One region of the Exiguobacterium sp. s95 genome, then DNA from elsewhere that is predicted to be linked to it. Evidence: riboswitches for the same ligand, from Rfam matches in the RefSeq annotation. Region 1 holds a riboswitch; each other region holds the start of a gene.
What was found. Region 1 has a riboswitch for S-adenosylmethionine ahead of KNP99_RS05615 (methionine ABC transporter ATP-binding protein). Riboswitches for the same ligand answer to the same signal wherever they lie in the genome.
Positions count from the first base shown of each region.

Region 2: linked by a shared signal. The riboswitch ahead of KNP99_RS12525 (methionine ABC transporter ATP-binding protein) and the one ahead of KNP99_RS05615 (methionine ABC transporter ATP-binding protein) in region 1 are both predicted to bind S-adenosylmethionine.
Region 3: linked by a shared signal. The riboswitch ahead of KNP99_RS09650 (Na+/H+ antiporter NhaC family protein) and the one ahead of KNP99_RS05615 (methionine ABC transporter ATP-binding protein) in region 1 are both predicted to bind S-adenosylmethionine.

Region 1 is NZ_JACSMM010000002.1:176,911-186,786, reverse strand. It holds gene KNP99_RS05625 (MetQ/NlpA family ABC transporter substrate-binding protein) at 1-433, opposite strand, end outside; gene KNP99_RS05620 (methionine ABC transporter permease) at 467-1,132, opposite strand; gene KNP99_RS05615 (methionine ABC transporter ATP-binding protein) at 1,129-2,151, opposite strand; SAM riboswitch class I at 2,230-2,336, opposite strand; gene KNP99_RS05610 (bifunctional cystathionine gamma-lyase/homocysteine desulfhydrase) at 2,396-3,562, opposite strand; gene KNP99_RS05605 (PLP-dependent cysteine synthase family protein) at 3,555-4,478, opposite strand; gene KNP99_RS05600 (S-ribosylhomocysteine lyase) at 4,475-4,939, opposite strand; gene KNP99_RS05595 (class I SAM-dependent methyltransferase) at 4,943-5,581, opposite strand; gene KNP99_RS05590 (thioredoxin family protein) at 6,131-6,409, opposite strand; gene gcvH (glycine cleavage system protein GcvH) at 6,511-6,894, opposite strand; gene KNP99_RS05580 (arsenate reductase family protein) at 6,959-7,312, opposite strand; gene KNP99_RS05575 (DinB family protein) at 7,348-7,803, opposite strand; gene KNP99_RS05570 (acyl-CoA dehydrogenase family protein) at 7,875-9,659, opposite strand; gene KNP99_RS05565 (acetyl-CoA C-acetyltransferase) at 9,656-9,876, opposite strand, start outside.
Region 2 is NZ_JACSMM010000008.1:119,681-129,556, reverse strand. It holds gene KNP99_RS12560 (anti-sigma factor) at 1-231, opposite strand, end outside; gene KNP99_RS12555 (RNA polymerase sigma factor) at 231-776, opposite strand; gene KNP99_RS12550 (metal-sensitive transcriptional regulator) at 1,006-1,269, shown strand; gene KNP99_RS12545 (SMP-30/gluconolactonase/LRE family protein) at 1,509-2,312, shown strand; gene KNP99_RS12540 (MBL fold metallo-hydrolase) at 2,420-3,127, shown strand; gene KNP99_RS12535 (alpha-glucosidase) at 3,778-5,385, opposite strand; gene KNP99_RS12530 (aminotransferase class I/II-fold pyridoxal phosphate-dependent enzyme) at 5,552-6,739, shown strand; SAM riboswitch class I at 6,802-6,908, shown strand; gene KNP99_RS12525 (methionine ABC transporter ATP-binding protein) at 6,992-8,005, shown strand; gene KNP99_RS12520 (methionine ABC transporter permease) at 7,995-8,660, shown strand; gene KNP99_RS12515 (MetQ/NlpA family ABC transporter substrate-binding protein) at 8,694-9,509, shown strand.
Region 3 is NZ_JACSMM010000004.1:179,096-188,971, reverse strand. It holds gene KNP99_RS09665 (histidine phosphatase family protein) at 1-217, opposite strand, end outside; gene KNP99_RS09660 (alpha/beta hydrolase fold domain-containing protein) at 264-1,223, opposite strand; gene KNP99_RS09655 (metal ABC transporter solute-binding protein, Zn/Mn family) at 1,393-2,361, shown strand; SAM riboswitch class I at 2,441-2,544, shown strand; gene KNP99_RS09650 (Na+/H+ antiporter NhaC family protein) at 2,625-3,932, shown strand; gene KNP99_RS09645 (hypothetical protein) at 3,975-4,175, opposite strand; gene KNP99_RS09640 (aldo/keto reductase) at 4,334-5,146, shown strand; gene KNP99_RS09635 (hypothetical protein) at 5,204-5,665, opposite strand; gene KNP99_RS09630 (alanine/glycine:cation symporter family protein) at 5,834-7,279, opposite strand; gene KNP99_RS09625 (CoA-disulfide reductase) at 7,762-9,876, opposite strand, start outside.

The DNA.
Region 1 (9,876 bases):
CACGCTCCGCGACGTTTGAGCTCGTCAAGATCGTTGCACCTTTCGGTAACTCGTCGAGCGACTTATATTTTTTTGAGTAAACGCCGAGCGGTTCAACGTGGACGCCGCCTGCATTTTCAAATTTATAAGATTTGTTCTCTTTTTCCTGTTGCTCAAGGTACGGAACGTGTTGGAAATAGTTCGCATCGATTTCTTTTTCAGCGAGTGCCTTGTTCGGCAACACATAATCTTGGAACTTTTTGATTTCGAGTTTGTAGCCTTTTGCTTCATACTCTTTTTGAACGTGCTCTAGGATTTCAGCATGGGGAACGTTTGAAGCACCGATGACAAGTGTCTTCGCGTCGTCTCCTGACGACTCTTCCCCACATGCTGCAAGACTGACTGCTAAGACGGATACTGCTGCTGTACCGACGAATTTTTTCCAAAGTTTCATGAATAATTCCTCCCAAGTTAACTAAAAATAGTATTATCGTTTATCGATTGCTTTTACGAGCAGGTCACCAATAATTTGAATGATGAAGACGATGACGAGAATCAACAATGTCGCGATGGCGATGACATCGTTTTGAGAACGCTGGAAACCTTCGATATATGCCATGTCCCCGAGTCCTCCTCCTCCGACTACTCCGGCCATTGCCGTGTAACCGACGAGCGCGACGAGCGTGACGGTGATACCGGAGACGATTGCTGGTAGTGCTTCCGGAATCAACACTTTATAAATGATTTGGAACTTCGTTGCCCCCATCGATTCCGCTGCTTCGATGACACCTTTGTCGACTTCACGCAGTGCCAGTTCGACCATCCGCCCGTAAAACGGTGCCGCCCCAAGAATCAGTGCCGGAAGTGCCGCTGTTGGTCCTAAGAACGATCCGACGATGATGAGCGTCACTGGAATCAATAAAATCAACAATATAATAAACGGAATCGAACGGAAGATGTTGACTAAAAAGCTGAGCACGGAATACAGTGCCCGGTTCTTAAACAATAAGTCTTCATTCGTCGCATACAACAACAGACCAATGATTAAACCGAGTATGAAAGTCGCTAGACCCGCGACGGCTGTCATATAAACGGTACTGCCGGTCGCCGTCCAGACCATTTCCCAATCGAGGTCGTTAAAGAATGTCGTCATCGGTGATCCACCTCCACTTCCACGTCACTCGCTTGAAGTTTCGCGATGACCGCTTGTGTTTCATGTGCCGCACCAATCAGTTGGATGAACAACGTTCCGAGTGCACCGTCTTGCGTCTGTCCGACGTTCCCGCCGATGATATTAAATAATAAGGTCGAATCTTTCATGACTTCTGCCAGGATCGGACTTTCTGCTGTCGAACCGACGAATGTCAGCTGGACGATTTTCCCTGTCGGATAGCGCTCACGAAGTTTCGCGAACGTCAACTCGTTTTCTGTAGACGACGTCAGTTGTTTGACGAATTCTTTTGTCATCGCTTGTTTCGGATGCCGGAAGACTTCTGAAACAAGACCCTGTTCGACGATTTTTCCGGCCTCCATGACGGCGACCCGATGACAGATTTTTTGAATGACGTGCATCTCGTGTGTGATCAAGACGATCGTCAGTTTTAGTTTTTTATTGATGTCGACGAGTAACTCTAAGATCGAGTCCGTCGTTTTCGGATCAAGGGCGCTTGTCGCCTCGTCACATAATAAGACGTCCGGGTTTGATGCCAGTGCGCGGGCAATCCCGACGCGTTGTTTTTGTCCACCGGATAGTTGTGACGGATAAGCGCCTTCGCGACCGTCGAGTCCAACGAGTTGAATCAGCTCGGCGACCCGTTCTTTCCGGCGTGCTTTCGGATATCCGCCGAGTTCGAGCGGGAACATAATGTTTTCTTCGACCGTTCGTGACCAAAGCAAGTTGAAGTGCTGAAAGACCATCGAGACATTTTTCCGGACGCCGCGTAATTCTTTCGGTCGTAACGTCGTCATCTCGACACCGTCAATTTGAATCGAACCGCTTGTCGGTGCTTCTAACATGTTCAGCAGGCGAATCAAGGTTGACTTCCCTGCACCGGAATAACCAATTATCCCGAAAATTTCGCCGCGCTCAATCGTGAGATCGACGTTTGCGACAGCTTCGACTTCGCCGCGCTTCGAGCGATAAATCTTTCCTACATCCTGTAAACGAATCACTACTGTCCCTCCTAAACATAAAAAAAGTGCGCACGTTTTAGAGCAAACGCGCGCACTTTCAGTACACAAAACCATTTGCTCTCATCTTGCAGACGTTCGTCTGCTGGAATTAGCACCACTTCGGAAATAAATTCCGCGGTTGCCGGGTTTCATCGGGCCAGTCCCTCCACCACTCTTGATAAGAGTTATCGGTATTTAGTTGTTTTTAATATATTTTGAATATTAGCAGGGGTTATTTTGCTTGTCAAACAGTTTTTTCAGAAACTTTTTCGAGCAGACTGAAAGCATACGTTAAATCTTCTTTCAAATCCTCTGCATCTTCAAGTCCGACCGAGATTCGGACGAGACCATCCGTGATGCCGAGTTCCGCCCGACGTTCTGCTGGAATCGATGCATGTGTCATCCGTGCCGGAACGGAAATCAAACTTTCGACCGCCCCTAAGCTTTCAGCAAGCGTGAAGAAGTGTGATGCTTCCACAAGTTTCTCTGCATTTGCAGCTGAACCGACATCAAAGCTGATCATCCCGCCGAAACCAGTCGCTTGTTTTTGCTGGATCGTATGACCGGGATGCGAGGCGAGTCCCGGGTAGAAGATGTTCGAGACGACGTCTTGCGCTTGCAGGAAGCTGACAAGTTCATGTGCTGTCTCTTCGATCGCTTCCATCCGGATACCGAGCGTCCGCAGACCACGGACAAGCAGGAAGCTGTCTTGCGGTCCGAGAATTCCGCCCGTCGAGTTTTGGATGAAGTGGAGTTCTTCGCCGAGCGTATCATCATTGACGACGACAAGCCCTGCGACGACGTCCGAGTGTCCGCCGATGTATTTCGTTGCACTATGCAGCACGATATCTGCCCCAAGCGCGATTGGTTGTTGCAAGTATGGTGTCGCGAACGTGTTGTCGACGACGAGCTTCAAGTCGTGACGACGCGTGATGGCTGCGATCGCTTCGATGTCCGTCACTTTTAATAACGGGTTCGTCGGTGTCTCGACGTAGAGCATCTTCGTGTTGTCCTGAATCGCCGCTTCCGTCGCGCTGAGATCCGTCGTATCGACGAATGTCACTTCGATGTTGAACTTCGGTAGGACACGTTGCATCAAGCGGAACGTTCCGCCGTAGACGTCGTCCGTCATGACGATGTGGTCGCCAGACTGAAGCAGATTGAAGACAGCATGGATCGCCGCCATTCCTGATCCGAACGCGAATCCACGGACGCCTCCTTCAAGATCAGCAATCAATCGTTCGATGCTCGTCCGCGTCGGGTTTGCTGTGCGCGAGTACTCATACCCGTCTTTTAATTGACCGATTTTTTCTTGCTTATATGTGCTCGTTTGATAGATTGGCGGTGTAACGGCACCCGTTGCCTTGTCTACACCCGTTCCTCCGTGAATCAACGCTGTTTTTTTACGCATGTGTCTCGTCCACCTTTTCAAAGATTTGTTGGCTCAAATACCGTTCTGCACTGTCTGCGAAGACGGTGACAATCGTACTTCCCGGATGGCGCTGGGCGATATCGAGCGCCGCGGCGAGTGCCGCTCCTGCTGAACTGCCGACGAGTAACCCTTCACGTGCCGCCAGTTCATGGACCTTCGTAAAAGCATCCAAATCAGAAATCGTATGAATTTCATCAACTAAATCACGAGAAACGAGACTTGGCCATTTGGCTGTCCCGATTCCTTCTGTTTTATGCGGTCCGGCTGACCCTCCGTTGAGGACGGAGCCTTCCGGTTCGACGATTGCCCCTTTTGTCCCGAAGCGTTCTTTTAAGAAAGCCGTCGTTCCGGCAAACGTTCCACCTGATCCGCATCCGGCGACGAACCAGTCGATGTGACCGAGTTCCGCCACAAGCTCCGGACCAAGTGTCCGCTGATAAGTGACCGAGTTTTCTTCGTTTTCGAATTGGAGTGGCACATAACTGTTCGGAATCGTTTGTCCGAGTTCTTTTGCCTTATCGATTGCGCCTTGCATATCGAGTTCAGTCGGCGTGTTGACGACAGTCGCGCCGAGTGCCCGCATCAACGTCTGTTTCTCTTGACTGAACTTTTCCGGGACGACACAAATGACCTGTAAGTCATATTTTTTAGCGGCGAGCGCCAAACCGATGCCGGTGTTGCCGGCAGTCGGTTCGATGATCGTTCCGCCTGGTGTCACGTACCCCTGTTCGATTGCGGCATCAACGAGTTGGATACCGAGGCGGTCTTTGACGCTGCCCCCAGGGTTCATCCATTCGAGCTTCGCCAAAATCCGCGTACCAGCAGGCAAATCGAATGAAGTAATCTCGTACAGTGGCGTATTTCCGACGAGGTCGCGGACTGACTTCGCGATCATCCGAAGACGATGTCCCATTCGTCGCGACCGGCAAGCATTTTCTCGGCATAGTGCTTCGCTCCTTTAAGGTCGTGTGCGCTCGCAAACCCACATTGTGTTTCGTTTTGTGCCGGAATCACTTCAGCCGCTAAGACGTCGTTCAATGTCTTCTCGACGAGTTCACTCATTTTTTCGACTGAGTCAAAGTTCATCATCGCCATGTAGAAACCAGTCTGGCAGCCCATTGGCGAAACATCGATGACGTCGTCCGAATAGTTGCGGATGTTTTCAGCAAGTAAATGTTCGAGTGTGTGCATCGCACGCATCGGCATTTGCTCGACGTTCGGTTGTGTGAAACGAATATCATATTTGACGACTTGGTCGACTTTACCTTCTTTATAGCCTGCTACACGAATATATGGTGCTTTGACTTTCGTATGGTCCAAGTTAAAGCTTTCTACGTTCATTTTTTTGATTGTCATGATTTATTCCCCCATTTTCTCGGCTTCTATGAGCCAGACGAAGTGATTGTATTGTGTGAATGTCACGTTAAATCCGCGTGACGTAAAAATCTGTTCCATCACTGGAATCAGTGGATAAAATTCGCGTTCTAAATCTTCTGCAAGGTTGTCAAACCCTTGAGTTTTTGCTTCTGCAATCGTTTCTAGACGTGCTGCCTCAGAAACGAACATCGTATCGGCATAGACGATCTTTCCGTCTGCCGGTAAAATCGCTGCCATCAAATCGACGGCCTGTCCTTTTTCTTCATCCGTCAAATGATGAAACGCATAAGTCGAGACAAAACTTTTTGCATCTGCTGCTTCAAACGATAAGAAATGACCATCTTGAACAGCCAGCGCCGGAATTTTATTGATTAAGATGTCGCGCATTTCCGGACTTGGTTCAATTGCCAGTACCTGCTCATGACGCGCAAGCAAACGTTGCGTCAAGTTGCCTGTTCCTGCGCCAAATTCGGCAACGGGTGACATCGCTTTTTCAGCGACCGTCTCTAATATTTCGTCATAACGGCGAAAGACTTCTTTGTACTCCGGATCTTGCCCCGTTACTGTGTCGTCGTAAGATGACGCCCACTCTGTAAATACATCCATGAAACGTACTGTCATGCCTTTTCGTCCTCCGCATCCCGCTTTTAATTCCGACTAATCGGATATGAATTAAAGTATTTTTCCTTAATCGCATTGTAGCAGGGACAATTCTGATTAGCAAGGCGACAGCTTCAAAATCTTTCGGAAACAAAAAAAAGGCGTTGCCGGAGAACCGACAACACGAATAATGTGGTTAGAAATGCAACGAAGGAAAACCCAGCTCTGATGCGAACTTCTTCGTTCGTCACATCAGAGGACGGCGCCCTTTCGAACTATAAAAGCAAGATGTCACAGTAGTCAGATCGACCATTCGAATCCACCATCTCTTTTTTGAACCGCTTCGTCTTTGGGGGACGACTTAAGGGGAAACAGAAAAAAAGATTTAGGATGTCATTGAATGGTTCTAAATACGAGAAACATCAGGTTCTATACCTCTGCCAGACTTCCTATAAAAGCATTTCTAGAAGTTGATATGAATATACCATTCATAAATTGTCATTGTCAATGAATTATTGTAAATATTCCGACAATTTAACATAAAGAAAAATCATCCTATGATTTTTCTTGTTATTCTGCACAAAACGCAAAGACATTTTGGACGTTTTGGAACGCATATAACCGCTCTACGACTTGATGATCCTTTACTTTGAGTAATGCCGGCACACTCATGACTTGCGCCTGCTCTAGAAATTCAGGAATGAAATTTCCATTCGCTTTTTGGATCCATTCCTCGTCTTTCGTCGCTTCGACGATGTCGAGCATCCGACTGGCGATGGCACATGTGCCGCACATCGGTGCATAGACATACAACAACCCGTTTGCTGGTACTTCTGTTACTTCCTTCATCTTGACCCCTCCTGTTATCCAGTGCTTCTGAAGCCAGTATACAAAAAAAAGGACAGCGATGAAACAAAATCGTTTCACCCCTGTCCGTCTTACCTTAAGTATTACTCGTTAATCATTGATTTGTATGCCGCAGCATCCATCAATGCTTCAACTTGCGACTCATCTTCTAGCTCGATATCAACCATCCATGCACCTTCAAATGGTGATTCGTTAACGAGTTCTGGGGAATCGGAGAGTGATTCATTGATTGCAACGACTTTCCCTGAAATCGGTGCGTACAACTCTGAAACCGTCTTGACCGATTCAACCGAACCGAATGGCTCGTTGATTGAGATCGTATCTCCGACTTCTGGAAGCTCAACGAACACGATATCACCGAGTTCGTGCTGTGCGAAATCCGTGATTCCGATTCGTGCTTTGTTGCCTGTTACTTCGACCCATTCATGCTCTTCCGAATACCGTAGATTGTCTTTGACTTGACTCATTTGCGATTCCCCCTGTGTTCTATAGTGGACTAACGGTTTTAGTATACCAAATTCAATCGGCTTCTTAATACCATTTTCCTTGATACATCTCTTCTTTAAATCCAAGTGTGACATCTGTCCCGTCCGTGACGATTGGACGTTTCAGTAACATGCCGTCACTTGCGAGCAAAGCATACTGCTCTTCTTCCGACAAGTCGGGTAAACGATCTTTCAGACCAGCCGCACGATAGGATTGACCACTCGTGTTAAAGAATTTTTTCAGCGGTTCGCCACTTTTTTGATGGAGTTCGCGAATCGTCGCGGCACTTGGTGTCTCGTCGACGATGTGTTTGTAATCGACTTCGACGCCGTTGTTTTCAAGCGCCTTCTTCGCTTTGACACATGTACTGCACTTTGGATAGCCATACATCGTTACCATGTTTCATCACCTCACCTTTAAGACTAGCAGATGGATCAGTGTTCCTTCAAGCGCGCGAGTGCCGCATCAATTTGATCTTGATGATGGTGATCGTGGGCGATGAACGACGCGACGAACTCACGGGGACAAAAGCGCCCTTCATACGTCTGTTCATACTGCGCGTCCGTCAACCGTCCGAGTTGCGTCACGAGTTCGCTTCGAACCGCGATTGCTTTTTTCAGTAACGTCAATGCGTCGACATGATGCGCATACTCGACCGCTAACCGGTTGAATTCATCAAAGTCCGTCTCAACTAACGTCAGTCGATCGTCAGGGAGCTTCGCGACGGCATGATCGAGGTAATACCGGTCCCACAGGAACAAATGGCCGACACACTCCTGTACCGTCCATTTATCGATCGCGAGCGGCGACTGCCACTCTTCATCCGATAAACGCTCGAGCGATTTGTAGTAGTCGACTGCAAACTGAAGTTCTTTTACATCTTCACGCATCGCTATTCCCTCCTCAAAAAAATTCGCCTTTACAGAGATTTTCCCTGCAAAGGCGAACTCGTAAACCTGACTTAGACGAGATATTTGTTAGCTTCAATCAAACGTTTCGCAATCGCACGTTTCGTGCCGATTGAGTTGATTGGTTGGTAACGGCTGAATTTCTTCAGTGCCGACAGTAACATCCGTAACTCGTCTCCACTTGCTGCTGCGTAGAGTGTTTCTTTCGCGTCACGTTCAACACCTTCGAATGCCTGTTGGGCGAAGACTTCCGTATAACGGATTTTGAGTTCGCTCTTCTCGGCGCCTTTTGAAGCGATCGCTTTTTCTGTCCGGACGATGGCTGACTCGAGCGCATAGATTGCACTCATGATATCGGCCGTGTTCGCGAGAATTTCCTGTTCGCCTTGTAACTTATCTTGATATTTCTGAACAGCCGTTCCAGCCGTCAATAAGAAGATCTTTTTCATCATCGCGAGCAAGTGACGTTCCCGGTCGAGCGGTTCTGTTCCGACTTCTGTCGGCATGAAGCTCATGACTTCCTGTTGGAGGCGCTGCGCTTCCGCTAAGAGTGGTAACTCGCCTTTCATCGCTTTCTTCAAGAGCGTACCTGGTACAAGCAAACGGTTGATTTCGTTTGTTCCTTCGAAGATCCGGTTGATCCGTGAATCACGGTACATGTTTTCGACTTCATATTCCGCCATGAAACCATATCCGCCGTGGATTTGAACCGCCTCATCGATGACATAATCAAATGTCTCGGACGCAAAGACTTTGTTCATCGAACATTCAATCGCGTACTCGGCAATCGAATCAGCGACGCGTTTGCCATCTTTACTTTCTTCTTCCGACAGCTGATCGAGACTATCTTGGAAGAGACCGCCTGTCCGGTAAACTGAGCTTTCCATCGCATACGTTTGAGCTGACATCGTCGCCAGTTTCTCTTGAATCAATGGGAATGAGCTGATCGGTGTTTTGAATTGTTTCCGTTCGTTCGCATACTGAACGGCGAGATCAATCGCGCGTTTTGATGAACCGACGGCACCGACAGCGAGTTTGTAACGCCCGACGTTCAAGATGTTAAAGGCGATGACGTGCCCGCGACCGATTTCACCGAGGACGTTTTCGACCGGTACTTCCGCATCTTCTAAAATCAATGTCCGTGTCGATGACCCTTTGATGCCCATTTTTTGCTCTTCCAGACCTGTCGAGACGCCCGGGTACTCACCCTCGACGAGGAATGCCGTGAATTTATCGCCATCGATTTTCGCATAGACGACGAACAGACTGGCGAAACCGGCATTCGTGATCCATTGTTTTTCACCGTTCAAGATATAGTGTGTCCCGGCTTCGTTCAAGACAGCTGTCGTCTTCGCACCGAGTGCATCTGACCCCGAGCCCGGTTCTGTCAATGCGTATGACGCAATCCATTCACCTGACGAGAGTTTCGGCAAGTACTTTTGTTTTTGCTCTTCGTTTCCGAAGAAGACGATTGGGAGTGAACCGATTCCGACGTGTGCGCCGTAGCTGAGGGCGAATGAACGACCACGTGCGAATTTTTCTGTGATGATCGAAGACGAGATTTTATCCATTTGGTAGCCGCCGTATTCTTCCGGAACGTCTGCCCCGAGAAGACCGAGCTCGCCTGCTTCACGCAAGAGACCGACTGAAAGTTCGAACTCATGTTTTTCGATCCGGTCAAGTACTGGAACGACACGATCTTCGACGAATTTCGCCGTCATGTCACCAACCATTTTATGTTCTTCTGAAAAATCCTCCGGTGTAAAGAGACGCTCTGCTTTTAATTCATCCAGTACAAAACTTCCACCTTTAATCAATTCGTTCGTCGTTTGGCTCATTGTCCTGTTCCTCCTTCAACTAATTCGAATACACCGGCAGCACCCATGCCGCCGCCAATACACATCGAGACGACACCATATTTCGCGTTGCGGCGTTTCATTTCATGTAAGAGTGATAATGTCAGTTTTGTTCCCGTACAGCCAAGTGGATGACCGAGTGCGATCGCTCCCCCGTTGACGTTGACGATGTCTTCGTTGAGACCGAGCTCACGGATGA
Region 2 (9,876 bases), on a different contig from region 1:
ATCCGTCTCGTTTGACGAAGCAAGGACTTCTCCTAAGATTCTTGATTTCATCCCAGCCGGTACCGGTCGTTCTGGAAGTGATTCCGCGATGGGAAGCATCAATTCTTCCATTTCTTGTAGCGCCTGCTTGCAGTCGTCACAAGTCGCAAGATGTGCTTCGAACGCGTCTCGATCGGCTGCAGATAACGTTCCATTAAAGTAATCAATTAAATCATGACAACGTTCTTCCATCAACGTGCCCTCCCTTCCAATAATTTTCGTAACGCTTGAATCGCACTCCTTATCCTCGTCTTCACCGTTCCGAGGGGCAATTCGAGCTGATCTGAGATTTGTTGTTGCGTTAACCCTTTAAAATAGACAAGCTCAATTAATTCTTGTTGCTCCGGTTTCAATGCTTGGACCGCTTCACGTACTTCAGAAGCGGTTTCCCGTTCGACGACCGTTCGTTCGACCGGTTCATCAAACCCACCGTCTCGTTCTTCAATTTCAATTGTCGGTTGTCGCTTTTCACGCCGTAAACAATCAAGCGCAGCATTTCGGGTAATCGTCAACACCCACGAAGAAAACTTTCCTTTCTCCGTATTGAAGTCAACACGTCCATTCCATATCTTCATCCAGACTTCTTGAATAACTTCTTCAGATAATCGATCGTTGTTCGTAAAGCGATGTGCGAATGAAAACAACAGCCTCTCGTATTTATCATATAACGTTTCAAGAGCCTGTTCATCTCCTCCACGCATCTGATGATAAAGCGATTCATCGGATTGAGTATGCATCCTTCTCCCCCTTGTGATTAGTCAGCCTTATCATATAGTATACGCAAGCTGACGCAAAATCGTTTTAGTTTTCTTTCGTTATTTTGATTATTTTTCTCCACCACATCCATATTCCCTGTTCTATCAAAAAATATAGCTGAAAAATCGATTGAATTGACAGAAATACCATGATGGGCATAGCATGAAGGTATCGAGAATACGTGTTGCATCTTAGAATGGAGGAAAACGAATGGATTACGATCAAAAGATGAAAAATCGGGTCAGTCGGATTGAAGGACAACTGCGCGGTATCTTACGGATGATGGAAGAAGGTCAAGATTGTCGTGACGTCATCACTCAGTTATCCGCTGCACGGTCAGCAATGGACCGGACGATCGGTGTCGTCGTTAGCTCAAACTTGATTGAATGTGTCAAAGAGGCTGAAGCCAGTGGTGAGGGACAAACAGAAGACTTAGTTAAGGAAGCTGTCAGTCTTCTTGTCAAAAGCCGTTAATTTAAAGGATGGTCTTCATTTCGGTAAACTTCCGAGCTGAAGACCTTTTTTAATAGAATCGATTGAATTTTCGAGCGGACGTTTTAGATTAAAGTAAAACAGGTACATTTACTGTGGATACTATGATTCATTTTAGATCACGACACAAACGACTCATATCGCTCTCTTCATTAAGATAGCAATGGTAATTTGTCTTTACTTGATTGATTCAAGCAAGACCATACGTAGGAGGAACATATATGACAGTCTCACTTTTTATTGATGTAGCATGTAAAACAGGCGAATCGCCTGTCTATGACGCCAAAACGAAACGCTTTTATTTCGTCGACATTCCAAACAAGCTGTTCTTTTCATATGATTTGACGACTGAGGCCTTGAAGCCGTTCCAGGTACCGAGCGCGATCACTTCAATCGCTTTAACTGATGCCCCTGATTTTCTCCGGGTGACTTCAGAACATGGTTTCGGAACATTCGATCTGAAAGAAGGTCATCTCTCACTCGAAACGAAGTTGACGATGCCCGACTCGGACCGGATGAACGACGGTAAACTCGATCCATCTGCGCAGTATGTAGCCGGTAGCATCAATGAAGAGGACGGGGAAACGGCCAGTCTCTACCGTTTGCGTCACGATGGCTCGATTGATGTCTTGCTCGAAAGCCTCACGAACTCAAATGGTCTCGTCTGGTCAGAGGACGGAACGACGCTGTACCATATCGACACACCGACTAAAAAAGTCTACGCCTTTGACTATGCACCCGATCAGCCCTTGACGAATCGCCGCGTAGCAATCGATTTAGAAGAAGAAGATGGTTTTCCGGACGGCATGACGAAAGACCGGGATGGACATGTTTTCATCGCGCATTATGCCGGTTCTTGCATCACACGTTGGAATCTTGAAACGGGTGAGAAGCTCGCACACATCGAGTTCCCGGTTGCAAATCCGACGTGCCCAATCGCTTATGAAGATCGTCTGCTCGTCACGACAGCGGCAGATGGAGACGATTCTGCGCATGCTGGTGCCGTCTTCGAAGTCACGTATTAATTTTTGTTTACTCCTCGGTCCAGTCGAGGAGTTTTTTTGTAGACGTCTGTACTAAAACAGGTGATACTAAAGTATCGACGATTATTTTAACGAGGGAGTGAAACGCTATGCGGATCTCAACGATTGAACGACTCCATCAATTACAGACGACACCATCTTTTTTCCCGGTCAACTGTTACCTTTTTGAAGAAGCCGACAGCCTGACCTTGATTGATACCGGGATTTCACTGAACGCCAAAGCAATCCATCGCGTCATCAAGTCCCATCACAAACCGTTACGTTCCATCATCTTGACGCATGCCCACGCTGATCATGTCGGTTCACTCGACTTCTTAGCGAATGCCTTTCCACTCGCCGAAGTGGCAATCAGTTACCGCGACGCAGCGCTTCTTAGCGGTGACGAATCGCTTCGTGAAGGAGAGACGACACCCTTAAAAGGGGGCATCCCGAAAAACATCAAGACACGACCAGACCGTCTGCTTGAAAGCGGCCAACAAGTCGGAAGCCTGAGCGTCATTACGTCTCCCGGACACACCCCGGGCTCGATTTCCTTATGGCATGAAGGCAGTCGGACGTTGATTGCCGGAGATGCCTTCCAAACACAAGGCGGAATCGCTGTTTCCGGCGATACGCGCTGGCAGTTCCCGTTCCCTGCTCTAGCGACTTGGGATAAAGACGTCGCCTTGAAGTCCGCCCATCAATTGACGGAACTGACGCCCGACATCCTTGCGACTGGACATGGTCCTCTCGTTCTCGCACCGAGCTATGAAATGCGTGAAGCTGTCGATCGGTTTGAACAATTGTTAAAACGCTGATCCCACAACAATCTACCGAACCCTTTACCTTGCTTAAAAAGCAGGAAGTGCGGGAGGTAAAAGCGTAAGTATAGACAATTCATGCAGCCGATTTAGAGCGCAATCCGTCTTGAATCGCATTAAACCGAAAAAAGCAATCGTTCGCGCCCCTGTCGCTTTGAAGACGAGACGAGGAACTGATCGCATCTAGACATAGCGTATTCACTTCTCGCACACGTTTTTCTACACGCTCAAAGGGTCTGACTCAAAAGCGGGAACCACTCTCGATTAAAAGGAATCAGGACTTTTTCCATACGTATCTCAGTCAAACACTCAACTATCTGAAACAATAAACATTTGTACAGATATGGCCGATGATCCCGTCAAAAGTGGGTCATCGGCCATTTACTTAATGGAGGACGGGAACGTTCATCCTCGACCCCTGTGGGAAAAGGTAGCGCGATTCGCGGTGAGGATAACAAAACCGTCCGTCACTCTGATTGATGTTGGAGCGACTCTTGAGTCAGCTCCTTCTTTTTTCATCAGCCCGTTCGAAATCAGCGGGACCTAACTCTTGTCATGACCCTCGATCAGAATGTTCCTCAAAACCACGGCACTTTTTCTAGCGTGTCACTTTCTTGTATTTTCCTAAGATGAGACCCTTCACTATTTCACCGACTCGTTTGGTACAGACGCGCCTCATAGGGCTGTAAGATCTCACTTGCACTCTCTTCATAGTTCGAGAGAAGTAACTGTTCATTCGGTAAGGCGAATGTCGTTTCGACCTGTTCATCATGGACGTTCAAGACGATTCGCCACGTCACCCCTGCGAATTCCCGTTCATATACGTAAAGATAAGGATCCTGAATCGCCAAATCACGATACACGCCATACACCATGACAGGATGTTCTTTTCGTAATTGAATCAACTCCCGGTAAAACGCGAGAACCGATTGCGGATCCTGTTCAGCTGCCTGCACGTTGATTGTTTTATAGTTCGGATTGACCGTCATCCATGGTGCCCCTGTCGTAAATCCGCCTGCCCGGCTATCATCCCATTGCATCGGTGTCCGCGAATTATCCCGCGCCCGTAGCTGCATCGATGACAAGACAGTGCCACTCGGCTCTCCCGCTGCGACGCGCTCCTCGTAACGATTACGGAAGGCGACGTCTTGGTACAGAGAAGCATCCGAGAAACGAATACCCGTCATCCCGATTTCTTCTCCTTGATAGACATACGGGATACCCGGTAACGTGTGTAGCATCAAGCCGAGTAACTTGGCGCTCTCGACACGATAGCACTCGCTACCGAAGCGCGTGACTTGTCTTGTATGATCGTGATTATTCAAAAATTGTGAAGCGACGCCTTTCGGGTACAGCGCATCATACCACCGTTTTTGAATCTGTTTATACCGCAGCAGGTCCATTTCTTCCATGTCATCGGCGACTTCGAAATGAAACAACGTCTGTAACTCCTGACGTTCTTCGCTGACATATAACAGCCCATCTTCGGGACCGACAAACGGAATCTCCCCGACCGTAAACAATTCTTTCCCCGCAAGAACTTCCTGATGCATCTCCTGTAAAAATTCATGGACTCCCGGTTGATTGCCTAAGTAGGACAAGTCAAACGGATCCTCCACATCGTCAAACGCCGCTCGTTTTTTAATCAAGTTAATGACATCCATCCGGAAACCATCGATGCCTCGGTCGATCCACCATCGCATCATCGTGTAGACAGATTGACGGACGGCAGGCTGTTCCCAGTTCAAATCAGGTTGTTCTGAAGCAAACGAATGAAAATAGTACTGTTGCCGTCCTTCATCCCACGTCCATGGACTCGGCGCAAAATACGACCGCCAATTGTTTGGTGGTGTTCCTTTTTCCCCGTCATGCCAAATGTACCAATCTGACTTATCATTCGTTTGATCACGGCGCGACTCCTCAAACCAGTGATGTTGATTACTTGTATGATTGACGACAAGATCGAGAATGATTTTTAAGCCGCGCGCATGCGCCGATTCAATCAGCTGGTCCAAATCTGCCATCGTGCCGGCTTTCTCCATGATGCCGTAATAGTCAGCGATGTCGTAACCGTTGTCGATATCAGGTGATGTATAACAGGGGTTAAGCCAAATGACATCCACCCCGAGTGAGGCGATGTAGTCAAGCTTTTCAATCACGCCCCGCAAGTCCCCCATCCCGTCTCCATTCGAGTCGTTAAAACTCCGCCAGTACACTTGATAAACGACGGCTTCTTTCCACCAGGTCCGATTCATCTTTTCCATCTCCCGTCTAGTAGTCGATCGATTACTTGTCTAGTGTATCAAGAACGTCGTCTGAAATTGGAATGTTCTTCTAATTTTTAAGGGATTTTAAAAAACCTCTTTCATTTTGACTGAAAATTCGCTATTCTTGACGACAATACCCGAAGGAGGAACAGAGATGAAACATTTCGCCCCATCGATCGCCATCGATCGCTTGCCCGATCCCGTCTTCGCAGAACTTGCCCAACGGATCGGTTCCGTCAAAGCCGCAGGACACGACGTCATCACGCTTGGTCAAGGAACACCGGACCAAACGACACCCGTACATATTCTCGATGCTTTAAAACAAGCCATCGATGATGCAAGCAATCTCCAATACCCGCCGTTTCGCGGACATGATTTCTTAAAACAGGCCGTCGCTAATTTTTATGAATCAGAATTTGGCGTGTCGGTTGATCCGGCGACAGAAGTCGCGATTTTACTCGGAAGCAAGGCCGGCATCGTCGCCCTTCCGCAGACGATCGTCAATCCCGGTGAAGGGGTCATCGTCCCGGATCCAGGTTACCCGGATTACTTATCGGGCGCAGCACTTGCCGGTGCGTATCCGATCACGCTTCCGCTTCTCGCTGAAAATAGCTTTTTGCCTGACTATGATCTCCTCGATTCGCTTGACGTCGAACGAGCCCGGATGTTGTTCCTCAACTATCCGAGTAATCCGACCGGTGCGACAGCGACGGCAGCGGCTTTTGAACAGACGGTCGCGTTCGCTGATGCACATGACATTTGCGTCGTCCATGACTTAGCGTACGGCGGGATCAGTTTCGATGGTCCGACGCGGAGTTTCCTCCAGACGGAAGGCGCTAAGCATGTCGGGATTGAGTTGTTTTCACTCTCTAAACGGTTCAACATGTCCGGCTTCCGGATTGCCTTTGCAATCGGTAATCCGTCCGTCATCGCGAGCATCGAAACATACCAGGAACACCTTTACGTCAGTGCCTTCACACCGATCCAGCATGCAGCGACGGTCGCACTTTCAAGCGACCAGACATGTGTCCGTGAACTGAGCGCCTTGTATGAGACGCGACGCGATGCGTTGTTCGGTGCATTAAACGAAATCGGCTGGGCAGGACCGGTTCCGGGTGGTTCGTTCTTCGTCTGGCTCCCTGTTCCGTCCGGCTTCACGTCACAAAGCTTCACCGATCACCTGCTCGACGAAGCGCACGTCGCCGTGACACCGGGTCATTTCTTTGGTACATACGGTGAAGGTTACGTCCGGATCAGTCTGATTGCCGATGTCGACCGACTCGTCGAGGCTGTCAAACGAATCGGGACCCTTCAGCTCTTCCAAACCGCCGTTGCCGAATAATTCTGAAAAAACGTTTGACAGATGGGAATCATTTCCGTTAAAGTAAATCCCAACAGCATAGCTACTTATCGAGAGCGACCGAGGGATTAGGCCCAACGACGTCCGGCAACCACCAGTAATGGAACGGTGCCACATCCTACAGAACTTCTTTTGTTCTGAGAGATAAGTTACGAAATTCTACAATTCGTCGCTTTTTTCTGGTTGCTCTCTAACTGGAAAAAAGCGATTTTTTTGTATAGGGAGGGAAACATCATGATTGAGTTCGCACACATCACAAAACAATTTGTCCGTGACCGTACACCGATTTTTGCATTAAACGATGTCAACTTAACGATTGAACAAGGGGAAATTTTCGGCATCATCGGTGAATCCGGCGCCGGAAAAAGTACACTCTTACGGTTGATTAACGGACTCGAGACACCGACGAGCGGTACGGTCATAGTAGACGGAGCCAATCTATCACGTGTCTCCAAAACGTCTCTCCGCAAACTCCGTCTCCGGGTCGGTATGATCTTTCAACACTTTCAACTGATTCAGTCCCGCACCGTTGCCGACAATATCGCGTTCGCCTTAAAGGCTGCCGGTGTCAAACGGCGTGAGTTCCCGAAACGGATTCAAGAATTAACGGCACTCGTCGGACTCGAAGGATTCGAGACGAACTACCCGAGCCAACTCAGTGGTGGACAAAAACAACGCGTCGGCATCGCACGAGCGCTCGCCAACAATCCAAACGTCTTACTCTGTGACGAAGCGACATCAGCGCTCGATCCCGTGACGACGCTCCAGATTCTCGATTTACTGAAAGATTTGAACGCCCGGCTCGGTTTGACGATCATCCTCATCACCCACGAAATCGACGTCGTCAAACAAATTTGTCACCGCGTCGCCGTCATGGCGCACGGTGAAGTCGTCGAAGTCGCTTCGACTTACGCCATATTTAGTCAAGCCGAACATCCGGTCACAAAACATTACGTCGATACGGCACTCCAAATCGAGTTGCCGGAACGGATTTTACGGACGACACCCGGCAAAGTCATTCGACTTCAGTTCACGGGTGAAAAAACAGGTGAGAGTACCTTATCTGAAGCCATCAAACAATTCGATATCGCAGTCAGCATCCTGCATGGGAAGGTCGACTACATTCAGGACGTCGCGTTTGGCGTCTTAATCGTCAGTTTGACGGGACCGACACTGCACGTGAATCGTGCCTTAACCTGGCTCGAGGGACAGTTGCACGCAATCGAGGTGATTCAAGATGTCGCTTGACCGGTTTACGACAATGCTTCCCGACTTAACGAAAGCACTCGGAGAGACGGCCTTCATGGTCGGCATTTCACTCGCCTTCGCCATCATCATCGGAATTCCACTCGGGATTTTATTATTCATCACCGACCGCGGACTCTTTTTCCAAAACGTTTTCATTCGAACGACGTTGGACTTCGCCATCAACATCGTCCGCTCGTTACCATTCATCATCCTACTCGTTGCTTTGATTCCATTGACGCAACTCATCACGAAGACGACGATCGGTCCCGCTGCCGCCTCGGTCAGCTTGAGCGTCGCCGCGATTCCGTTTCTCGCCCGACTCGTCGAAACCTCACTCCGTGAGATTCCACCCGGCTTGATTGAAGCAGCAGAAGCGTGCGGGGCGAAACCGCTTCGCATCATTATCAGTGTTCTCCTTCCGGAAGCATTGCCCGGAATCATTCAAGGCTTGACGTTGACCTTGATCAGTCTGATCGGATTCTCAGCGATGGCAGGGATTGTCGGTGGCGGCGGAATTGGTGACCTCGCGATCCGGTTCGGTTATTACCGGTACGATAACGTCGTCATGATCATGACGATCGTCGTGCTTGTCGTCATCATTCAAGTCATTCAGGCACTCGGCAACCGGTTCGCACGTGTCGCCGATAAACGATAACTTACAAATAGAGAACGCAAGGGAGAGATTACGATGAAAAAACGCTATGCCTTTTTAGCAACAGGATTATTAGGAGCAAGCATCTTAGCCGGATGCGGTGACAGCAGTGCAAATGAAGAAACGAAGTCCATCAAAATCGGGGCGACGAGTGGTCCGTATAGCGATATGGTCAAAGAAGCGATTCAACCGGGACTCGAAAAGAAAGGCTACAAAGTCGAAATCGTCGAATTCAGTGATTACATTCAACCGAACCTTGCCCTCGGGAGCGGTGATATCGATGCCAACCTGTTCCAGCACTCGATTTATTTAAAAACGTTTGCGAAAGAAAAAAATCTCGATCTCACAGGGTTGATCACTGTCCCAACCGCACCGATGGGATTATACAGCAAGTCCTATAAAACGTTGGACGATGTCAAAGAAGGTGCTGAAGTCGCGACACCGAACGATCCGACGAACCAGGCACGTGCTTTGAACCTGTTAGCGGATCAAGGTTGGATTGAACTAAAAGCAGATACCGATCCATTGACCGTCTCAGAAAAGGACATCATCAAAAATCCAAAGAAACTCGTCATCAAACCGCTTGAAGCCGCTCAGCTCCCACGCGCTGTCGAAAGTGTTGATATTTCAGCTGTTCCCGGAAATTTCGCACTTGCTGCGAAGTTCGACTTACTCGATGCACTCGCACTCGAGACGATGAACGAGCAGTACCGCAACTTAGTCGCTGTTAAGACAAGTGACGAAGACAAACAACTGGCCAAAGACTTAACCGCTGTCGTCAAATCGGATGATTTTAATGAAGTGATCGAAAAATCATTCAAAGGATTCAGCAAACCAGACTGGGCGAATTGAGCAGGAGTGTCTGTCTGACTTTTACGCAAACACCTTCGTCTTGCCACTTCTTAAAAGGGTAAACGCCATAAAAAACCGGACGGCTCCACCTCCTTTCAATAACAGGGGTGGGCCGTCCGTTTTTTCGATAGTATCTCTGTTACTCGTCGCTCCCCTCTTCCCGAATCGCAGCCTTTCTCAGGTCTTCTTCCATTAGAAAGCCTAAAAAGATTTGCTTCCACGTGACTCCTACGGGAAAAAGCGCAAGGCTTGCTTGCGCCTCGCCCGAGGAAAGCACGAGAAGCAGGAATCTTTTCGCCTCTTAACATTCATTTCCACCGACTGACACCACATATTTTCTGATTCGTAGAATGCGTCGCCCATCCTT
Region 3 (9,876 bases), on a different contig from region 1:
TTAGACCGATCGATCGACCAATGATTTCAGCAGTTTCGACAGCTCGCGATAGCGGACTTGAAATCAAGACGTCCCACTGTTCTTCTGCCAGGTAGGCAGCACTGAGAGCCGCCTGTTTTCTACCGGTCTCGTTAAGCGGTATATCTTCACGTCCTTGAATCCGCTCGTTTAAGTTCCAGTCCGTTTGACCGTGTCGTACTAAACAAATTTCCGTCATATTGCAGTCTCCTTCTAAAGAAATATGACTGATTGTATCATGTTTCCTAATGAAGCGCCTCTCGTTTCGGTAAGACAAGCACTTGACAACTGAAGGCTTCGATTCGTTCGAGCAAACGTTCAATTTTGAGTGGATTTTCAGTTTGGGCAAAGCTCGCCAGCGAATGTGTACCATTCGGGAAAGAGAATAATCGAACATCCGCCCCGACATCCGCCCCCTTCTCAACAAAGTGGAGTGCTTGAGCAAACGGGACAATCGGATCCTTTTTTCCGTGCAGCAACATGATCGGCGGCGAGTCGGAACTTAAATGTGTCGCCGGGGAGACACGCATCATCAACTGTCGCCATTCTTCCCGTCCACCCCCATAAAACTTGATATGGGCAATCCAGGTTTGAATGAATTTAAACAACAGAAAATTCGTCGGCGGATACAAGGCGATGACTCCATTGATTAAAGGAAGATGCGCCTCCGCCTGTTCGCCGATAAATTCAGTCGGAGCAAGCGCCGTCGTCAACATTAGGGCTCCACCTGCTGAATCACCCCATAAAAGCATCCGACCGCGCGCGATGCGTAATTCATCCGCTTGTTGATTTAAAAAACATAAGGCATCTCGAACATCTTCCAGGTTGTCCGGAAAGTAGCTGCCATCCTCAAATAAACGATAGTCGATGCTGCAAACGGCAATCCCGAGTTCTAAAAACCGGTCGATGATTGGAGCAAAACTAAACACATCATCACGGTTTCCACGAACGAATGCGCCGCCATGAGCATAAATCGCGACCGGAAACGGCCCTTCTCCCGGCGGATAATAAATATCTAACGTCAAGTCCTGCTGATTGACCGTCTTGTATAAAAGATTTCGTGGTGCTAATTGCTTTTCGGTAAGCGGCAAGACCGGCTCCGTCCATCTGAGTAAGGCTCCATAATTATTCCAAATACTCGCACCAGCAGCAGCCGTCGTCAAAATAGCGGCGCCACCCATCAACCATGCTGTTTCACGTTTCACCTCATCACCTCCAAGGCTCATTCCGATTTCACTTCTACTCTTCTCTTACCCGATTTATTTTGAACTAGAACTTCACAACATTCCGACTTGACGCTTTAATTTCCGTCGGATATAGTTAGAAAGTCCAAATCGGAACAATTACGTTTTAATTATCTTGGAGGGTTCATATATGAAAAAAATCATTCCAGCGTTAACCATCGCGACAGTAACTGCCAGTCTGCTCGCCGCATGCGGCTCATCGACTTCAAATTCAGACGAAGACGGTAAATTGCAAATTTATACGTCGACGTTCGCCACGGCAGCCATCGCCAAAGAAATCGGCGGAAAGGACGTCCAGGTCGAATTAATCGTTCCCCCTGGCGCCGACCCGCATTCGTATGAGCCGACTCCGAAGCAACTGACGACGATTGCGAAAGGCGATCTATTTTTACTTACCGGCACAACCCTTGAGCCGTACTCTGAAAAGATTAAGGAAAGTTTAGCCGGTAATTCCATTCGTTTTGTCGAGACAAGTAAAAATATCGACTTACTCGAAGCTTCCGCTTCGCTTCATACGCACGAAGAAGACGCACACGATGACCATGATGATCACGAGGCTGAAGAAGAGTCGCACGATCATGGACAATACGATCCGCATGTTTGGCTCGACCCGAACAACGCCAAGAAAATGGCTGACTCGATTACGACCGCGTTAGCAAAGGAAGCACCTGACCGGAAGGAAACGTTTGATAAAAACCTCGCACTCTTTAACAAACAAGCAGATGAACTCGACCAAAATTTACAAAAAGCTGTTGACTCCGGTTCGAAAAAGGAGCTTCTCGTCACGCATGCCGCATACGGGTACTTGGCGGAACGTTACGGTTTCACGCAACTGCCGATTGCCGGTATTTCACCGTCTGACGAACCGTCCCAAAAACAGCTGGCTGCCATCGTCAAGGAAGCAGAGATGCATGACTTAAACTATATCGCCTTCGAAGAGACGGTGTCGCCAAAGGTCGCCCGTGTCATCCAAAAAGAAATCGGTGCCGAATCGATTACGATTCATAACCTCGAGTCCGTCGCAAAAGATCAACAAGATCAATCGTACTTTGATTTGATGAACGAAAACGTGACGACGCTCAAACAAGCACTGCAGTAAGGTACAGTTGACAAGCATTAAAAGATACGTTAGGGTAATAAACGTGTTTTAAACAACGACTAAACAACTAAATGACTTCTTTTTATCGCGAGAAACGGAGGGACTGGCCCAATGATGTTTCGGCAGCGGACGATTGATTCGTACTGTGCCAAATCCAGCAAGCTATGGCTTGAGAGATAAGAAGAGCGTCTTTTTCAGTAAAGACCTCCTTCTTTCTTGCGAAGGGGTCTTTTTTTGTATGCTGAAGAAATGGAGTGATTCACATGAACGAAACGGTTACGCCGAACAAATGGGCGTTGTTCCCCTTGTTCGTTTTCCTTGTATTATTCATCGGTGCAGGAATCTTCTATAACGACTTTTACAAATTCCCCATCTTGATTGCAGCTTTAATCGCCTTGATTTTTGCTGCTGCGACATCTAAGGGAGACATCAACCAGACCGTCGAGCGGATTGCCCGCGGTGCCGGAAATCCGGACATCATGATCATGGTCTTCATCTTTTTACTCGCTGGCACATTTTCTGGAACAGCGAATGCAATCGGAGCCATTGATGCGACCGTCAACGCTGCACTCAGTTTCCTACCCCAGTCTCTTTTAATGAGTGGATTGTTCATCATTGCCGCTTTCATCTCGATGGCGATGGGAACTTCGACCGGCACAATCGCTGCCCTTGCACCGATCGCACTCGGGATTCATGACGCGACGGGTGTCAATGTCGCACTCGCCGCTGCTGCCGTCGTCGGTGGAGCAATGTTCGGTGATAACTTATCGTTTATCTCAGATACGACAATCGCCGCTGTCCGGACACAAAAAACGAACATGCGTGATAAATTCAGAACGAACTTTTTAATCGTCTTGCCTGCTGCCGTCATCACTGTCATCTTACTCGCTTTCGTGTCAGGTTCCGGAGATGTCGTCGAAGCGAAAGCATTTGAATTTTATAAGCTGATTCCGTATCTTTCCGTCATCGCGCTCGCACTCTTTGGTGTCAACGTCATTCTCGTCTTACTCGGCGGGACGTTATTGACAGGCATCATCGGAATGATCGACGGTAGTTTCGGAGTAAGTGGATTTGTCCTCGCGATGTCTGACGGATTGATGGGGATGGCAGAAATCTCAATCTTGACGTTGCTGATGGGTGGACTCGTCAGCCTGATCACCTATAACGGTGGAATTGCTTATCTCAAAGAAACGCTGACACGAAAGATTTCGAAACGCCGGGGAGCTGAGTTCAGTATGGCTGCCCTCGTCAGTGCAACGAATCTCGCAACAGCAAATAATACGATTTCGATTCTTGTCGCCGGTCCGCTCGCTGCTGAAATCGCGGATACGTATGACATCGACCGGAAGAAGTCAGCCAGTATCCTCGACCTCTTTTCCTGTGGTGTTCAAGGAATCATCCCGTACGGAGCGCAACTTTTGATTGCCGCTGAATTGACGAAAACGGCGTCACCCGAACTGATTCCTTATTTGTTCTATCCATTTTTACTGTTCGTTTGTGGATCACTGGCAATCTTCTTCGGCTTCCCACGCCGGAAGAGCGATGCCGCACAGAAAAACAACATGTCGTAAAACAAACAACCCCCGTCGCTTCGTCTGCGACGGGGGTTCACTTTATTTCTGTTTTTCTTGACGATTCAAAATGAAATAGGCAATCGCCGGAAGCGGAAATTGAACAAGTCCTGCTCCACCCCATACCCATGGGTTGCGTCCTGTCTTGCGGGCACCAAGGAAGAGGAACGTGGCTTGAGCACCTAATAGTGCTGCGATGCTTGTCCAGACTCCTTTTGGTACTTTTTTAATCGATTTCACCATGATATTACACCTCTCTTCGTTTATGCATCAGTAGACTTTCTTCTCTTTCCCAGTCTATATTCCCTGCTTATGAGCATCAAAACAGATGTTCCGCTAAGTTCATGCTAAACTGAACAGGCAAATCCATATTCTAGTTTCATTGAAGGAGGAGTATATACATGCAATACGCAAAACTTTCAAATGGTATCACGATTCCACAGATTGGGTTCGGTGTCTGGCAAGTCGATGAAGAGACGGAAGCACCGGCTGCCGTCGCAGAAGCACTTCGCGTCGGTTACCGTCATATCGATACGGCTGCCGTCTACAAAAACGAACGTGGTGTCGCAAAAGGAATCAAAGAAAGCGGCGTGAAACGTGAAGAACTCTTCTTGACGTCTAAAGTTTGGAACGATGACATTCGTGCCGGACGGACGAAAGAGGCTTTCGCTGAGTCACTTGAGCGACTAGAAACAGATTATCTCGACCTCTACCTCATTCACTGGCCTGTCGAAGGTTATGTCGAAGCATGGAAAGCCATGGTCGAGCTGTACGAAGCGGGTAAAATTAAAGCAATTGGTGTTTCGAACTTTAAAGAACATCATCTCGATACGCTTGCTGAAGAAGGACTCATGACGCCGATGATCAACCAAGTCGAGCTTCACCCACAACTTCCACAGCATGAATTGCATGAATACTTGCAAGATCACAGCATTCAAGTCGAAGCATGGAGCCCACTCATGCAAGGTAAGTTCCTTGAAATCAATGATTTCAAAGAGATTGCTGAAAAACATGGTAAGAGCCCATCACAAGTCGTTCTACGTTGGCACCTCGATAACGGAATCGTTGCGCTTCCGAAATCAGTCACACCAGAACGGATTGCTGAAAACTTCGATGTGTTTGATTTCCAACTCGATGCAGACGACCTCGAACAAATCGATCGTCTCGCGACAGAAGTCCGCCTCGGACCGGACCCTGACGAAATTGACTTTTAATCCACTGACCGATACACGAAAGACTGCTGACGGGACCTATCCCGTAGCAGTCTTTTTTTAAGCGTAATAAATAAGAATCGTCTCTTCTGTCGTTTCAGCCTTGCTGAAGTATGCGCGTAAATCAGCAAACTGTTCCCACACGTCGTCGAATTCTCCATGTTGCCCCGCTTCATCATAAATCGTCTCAAGTGACCGACGATCAAAATTTCGCATGACTTCTGCTGAGATGATGATTAACGGAAGAGGGAGAATCCCGACAATTGCTGCTTGTGTTTCGTTGACAATCAACTCTTCACCGACAATCGCTCGACCTAAGTTGTAATGGGTCTCTTGATCGATATAGATATCGATTTGATTCATCAAGTGATAGAGGGCTGCCGTGTCTTCCAGAGCAAATAGCTGTTCATAATCCGGCTGCGTCTCATGGATAAAAAGAATCCAGTCCATGATGATATGCGGGTCGTCACCAAACGAATCCCAAACGGCATCCGCGACACGAACGTAATGTACGTTTTCCATCCTCCCTCTCCTTTCTTCGTTTCTTTAATAGCTATTCCCATTTTTTCGATGCTTTAGTAATTTTTTTAGAATCTGCGTACTAAAAAGCAACGAAAAAAAACGCTCTCACCTTCTGATAGCACGTTGTCTACATGCAAAAAGAACCAGCAAAATGCCGGTTCTTTTTGATTAAATCGCTTTTTCTTTTGATTCGTCCGTTTCCCAAGCCTCAAGAGATTCTTTACCTGGTAAGTTCGGAATCGAATTCGCATAAAAGCGCGGATCTTTTCCGGCTTTTCGTTGTTCGAGGTAATCATCAAGTGCGAGTTTCGCGATTTTAGATAAGCGGAAAATCGCATACAAGTTGACGACTGCCATCAAGCCCATGAAAATATCAGCAAGCGCCCAGACAAGACCTGCCGTCTGTACGACTGAACCGAAGACAATCATCCCGAGTACGATGACACGGTAAGCCATCATCAGTGTTTTATTGTCATTAATGAAGCTGATGTTCGATTCACCGTAATAATAGTTTCCGATGATTGAACTAAATGCGAACAAGAAGATCGCAAGTGCCATGAACGTCGTCGCAAACACTCCGACCTGAGTCGAGAGTGCGTTTTGCGCGAGTTCGATCCCGGCAACTGCTTTTCCGTTCGCGTCTTTCGTCGCGACATCACTGACGAGGATGATCATCGCTGTTGATGAACAAATGAGTAACGTATCAACAAATACACCGAACGATTGAATCAAACCTTGCTTGACGGGGTGTGACACTTCAGCCGTCGCAGCAGCATTCGGAGCAGAACCCATACCGGCTTCATTCGAGAACAGACCACGGCGAATTCCGTTAAGAACTGCAGCACCAATTGCTCCGCCAGCAAGCGTCTTGAACTCTAAAAGTCCCTCTTGGAAAATCAAGCCGAAGACGTTTGGCAACAATTCAAGATTCGTAATCATAATGAAGAGGGCGATTAAAATGTATCCGCCCGCCATGATCGGAACAAGGAATGCAGAGACCGTCGCAATACTACGCACTCCACCGAAAATCACGAGTGATGTTAATAAAACGAGTGCAATCGTGATCCACATCTTATCGATGCCATACTGACTTTGAAGTGACAATGAAATCGTATTCGATTGAACCGAGTTAAAGACAAACCCGAACGAGATTGTAATCAAGATACTGAAGACGATTCCGAGCCACCGTTGGCCAAGCGCCTTTTCCATGTAGTAGGCAGGGCCCCCACGCCATGCCTTCTCATCACGGACTTTATAAATTTGAGCAAGTGTACTTTCGACGAATGCTGAAGCTGAACCGATCAAGGCAATCAGCCACATCCAAAAGACGGCACCGGGTCCACCTAGTGCGATGGCTGTCGCAACACCGGCAATGTTCCCGGTCCCGACACGTGCCGCCGTACTGATCGCGAACGCTTGGAATGGTGAGACGCCATCCTTTCCTTTATCTGTTCCCTGGAACAGTAACCGTAACATTTCAGGTAACATCCGGAATTGGACGAATCCCATGCGAATCGTAAAATAAATGCCTAAGCCAACAAGTAAGATGATCAGGACGCTCGACCATAATACATCACTAATATTCGTTACGATATCCATCAGTTGTTTCTCCATACAGGCTCCCCCACTTCTCTCTTATGTAACATTTCTTCACATGTGTTCTATAATACGAAAGTTTTTTTGAAAAATCAAATACAGTTGTATCAGTCAATTTCTGATTACGAGGCATTTCTATCCATTTCCTCACATTAGATGTGAGGTTTTTCGTTTACGAACAAAAAAAGAACGGCCTCACTCAAAAGGAGGGACGGCTACCAATTAAACGGAATCAGGACTTTTTCATGCGTGTCCCAAATACACACTAAGCCATCGTGAAAAAGAAGCATTTACATCGAAATGGCCGATGATTCCGTGGAAGTGGAATCATCGGCCATTTCGATTAACGGAGGACGGAAACGTCCATCCTCAACTCCTATGGGACAAGGAAACGTCCGTCACAAGGATGGATGTTCATCTGAATTAGTCACCCCCTCCATCTTTAGACAAACACTTAGAGCCCCTCCACTTTTCGCGGAAGGGCTCTTTTCGATTCTTTATTAGATGAATAGATTTAAGTTGGCATCGTCTGTCGCACCAAGATAACTTGCGACCCCACCATAATCGATATCATCTAACAATTCTTCTTTTTTAATCCCCATGATGTCCATCGACATCGTACACGCAATCATTCGGACGCCTGCTGCTTGCGCTTTTGCCATCATCGTCTCTAGCGCATCGACTTGTTTGTCCTTCATGACTTTTTTCATCATTTTTTGACCGGCGCCTGCCATGTTCATGTTGGATAATGGAAGATCACCGGCATGTTTCGGCATCATCATCCCCATCATGCGTTCCATCGGTGCTTTGTCGACGGCTGGTGCATCCGGCTTACGAATGACATTCAGTCCCCAGAACGTGAAGAACATCGTGACTTGTTTGCCCATCGCTTGTGCACCTTGTGCGATGACGAATGACGCAAGTGCTTTATCAAGGTCTCCACTGAAGACGACCATCGTCGCGTCATCTGCTTTTGCGACAGGTGCCGATGTCATGTGTTGCTCCGTTTGTCCTTGCCCTTTTTCAAGTAAGACTTCGACAATTCCCTGATTCATTTCTGCCGTATGGACGGTATGTCCGAGCTTTGTTGCCCATGCCTGGACGTCCGGTAAGAAACCAGGGTCCGATGCTTTAATGAAGACTTGGTCTCCGTCCTGCAGTTGATCAATCTTTGTTTTTAATTCAACGATTGGTCCCGGGCACTGTAATCCACATGTATCGAGCAGCGTGATTTGCTCTGCTTTCACGGCTTGTTTCGGCTCACTTTTAATCGTCGTCACTGCTGTTTCCTCCCGTGCTTGGTTTCGCGCTTCTTGATCGCGATTGACCGTCGCCCATGTTTTATATCCGCCACTCAAATTCTTCACGTCGAAGCCGTTTTGTTTGAGGAGCTGACTTGCGACATATCCCCGTAATCCGACTTGGCATGTCACGTAGATCGGCTGATCCTTCGGTAGCTCGTCGAGGGACGTGCGAAGCGTCGGTAATGAGATATTGACCGAGCCCGGAATCGAACCGAGTTCATTTTCAGACGGTTCACGGACATCGAGTAACAATCCGCCGGCTGCGACGATTTGATCAATTTCATGCCAATGGACGTTTTCGCTGTCCCCTAACACGATATTCGAAGCGATGTATCCTGCCATGTTGACGGGATCTTTCGCCGAGCTATACGGTGGTGCGTATGATAATTCAAGGTCTGGCAAGTCGAGGACCGTCAAGCCGCCTTTGATTGCCGTCGCTAAGACATCAATCCGTTTTTCGACACCCGTCATCCCAATCGCTTGCGCGCCGTAAATCGTTCCGTCAATCGGATCAAACAAGAGTTTCATTGAGATTGGACTGGCACCCGGATAATAACCGGCGTGCGAACCCGGATGGAGATGAACCGCTTCATAGCGGCGACCAGACTGTTTCAACCGTTTTTCGTTATTTCCGGTCGAAGCGACCGTCATATCGAATACTTTTGCGACGGCTGTACCGAGCGCACCTGTATATTTGACGTCGCGTCCGGCGATGATGTCTGCAACGAGACGCCCTTGACGATTCGCCGGCCACGCGAGTGGAACATGCATCGCCTCTCCTGTCACGTAATCTTTCACTTCGATGGCGTCACCAATCGCAAAGATCGATGGATCAGATGTCCGTAACGTGTCATCGACTTTGATTGTATTCTTGATTCCCAACTCAAGTTTTGCTTCCGCCGCAAGGTTACTTTCCGGCATGACACCAATCGACAAGATGTTCATTTCCGTTTCAATCGTCTTGCCGCTCGTCAAGACAACACGTCTCCCTGCCTCTTCAAAGCGGGCGACACCATCCGATAAAATCAACTCGACCCCTTTTGCGCGTAGATGTTCATGGACGATGGCTGCCATTTCCGGATCGACCGGTGCCATGACTTGATCCATCATTTCAACCAATGTGACTTTCGCACCACGTTCGACCAAGTTTTCTGCCATTTCGAGTCCAATGAACCCCCCACCGATGACGACGGCACGTGCGGGACGGTTCTCATCGACATATTGACGCATCCGGTCCGTATCCGGAATGTTACGTAACGTAAAGATGTTCGTCGCTTCTTCGATACCAGGAATTGATGGACGCATCGGTTT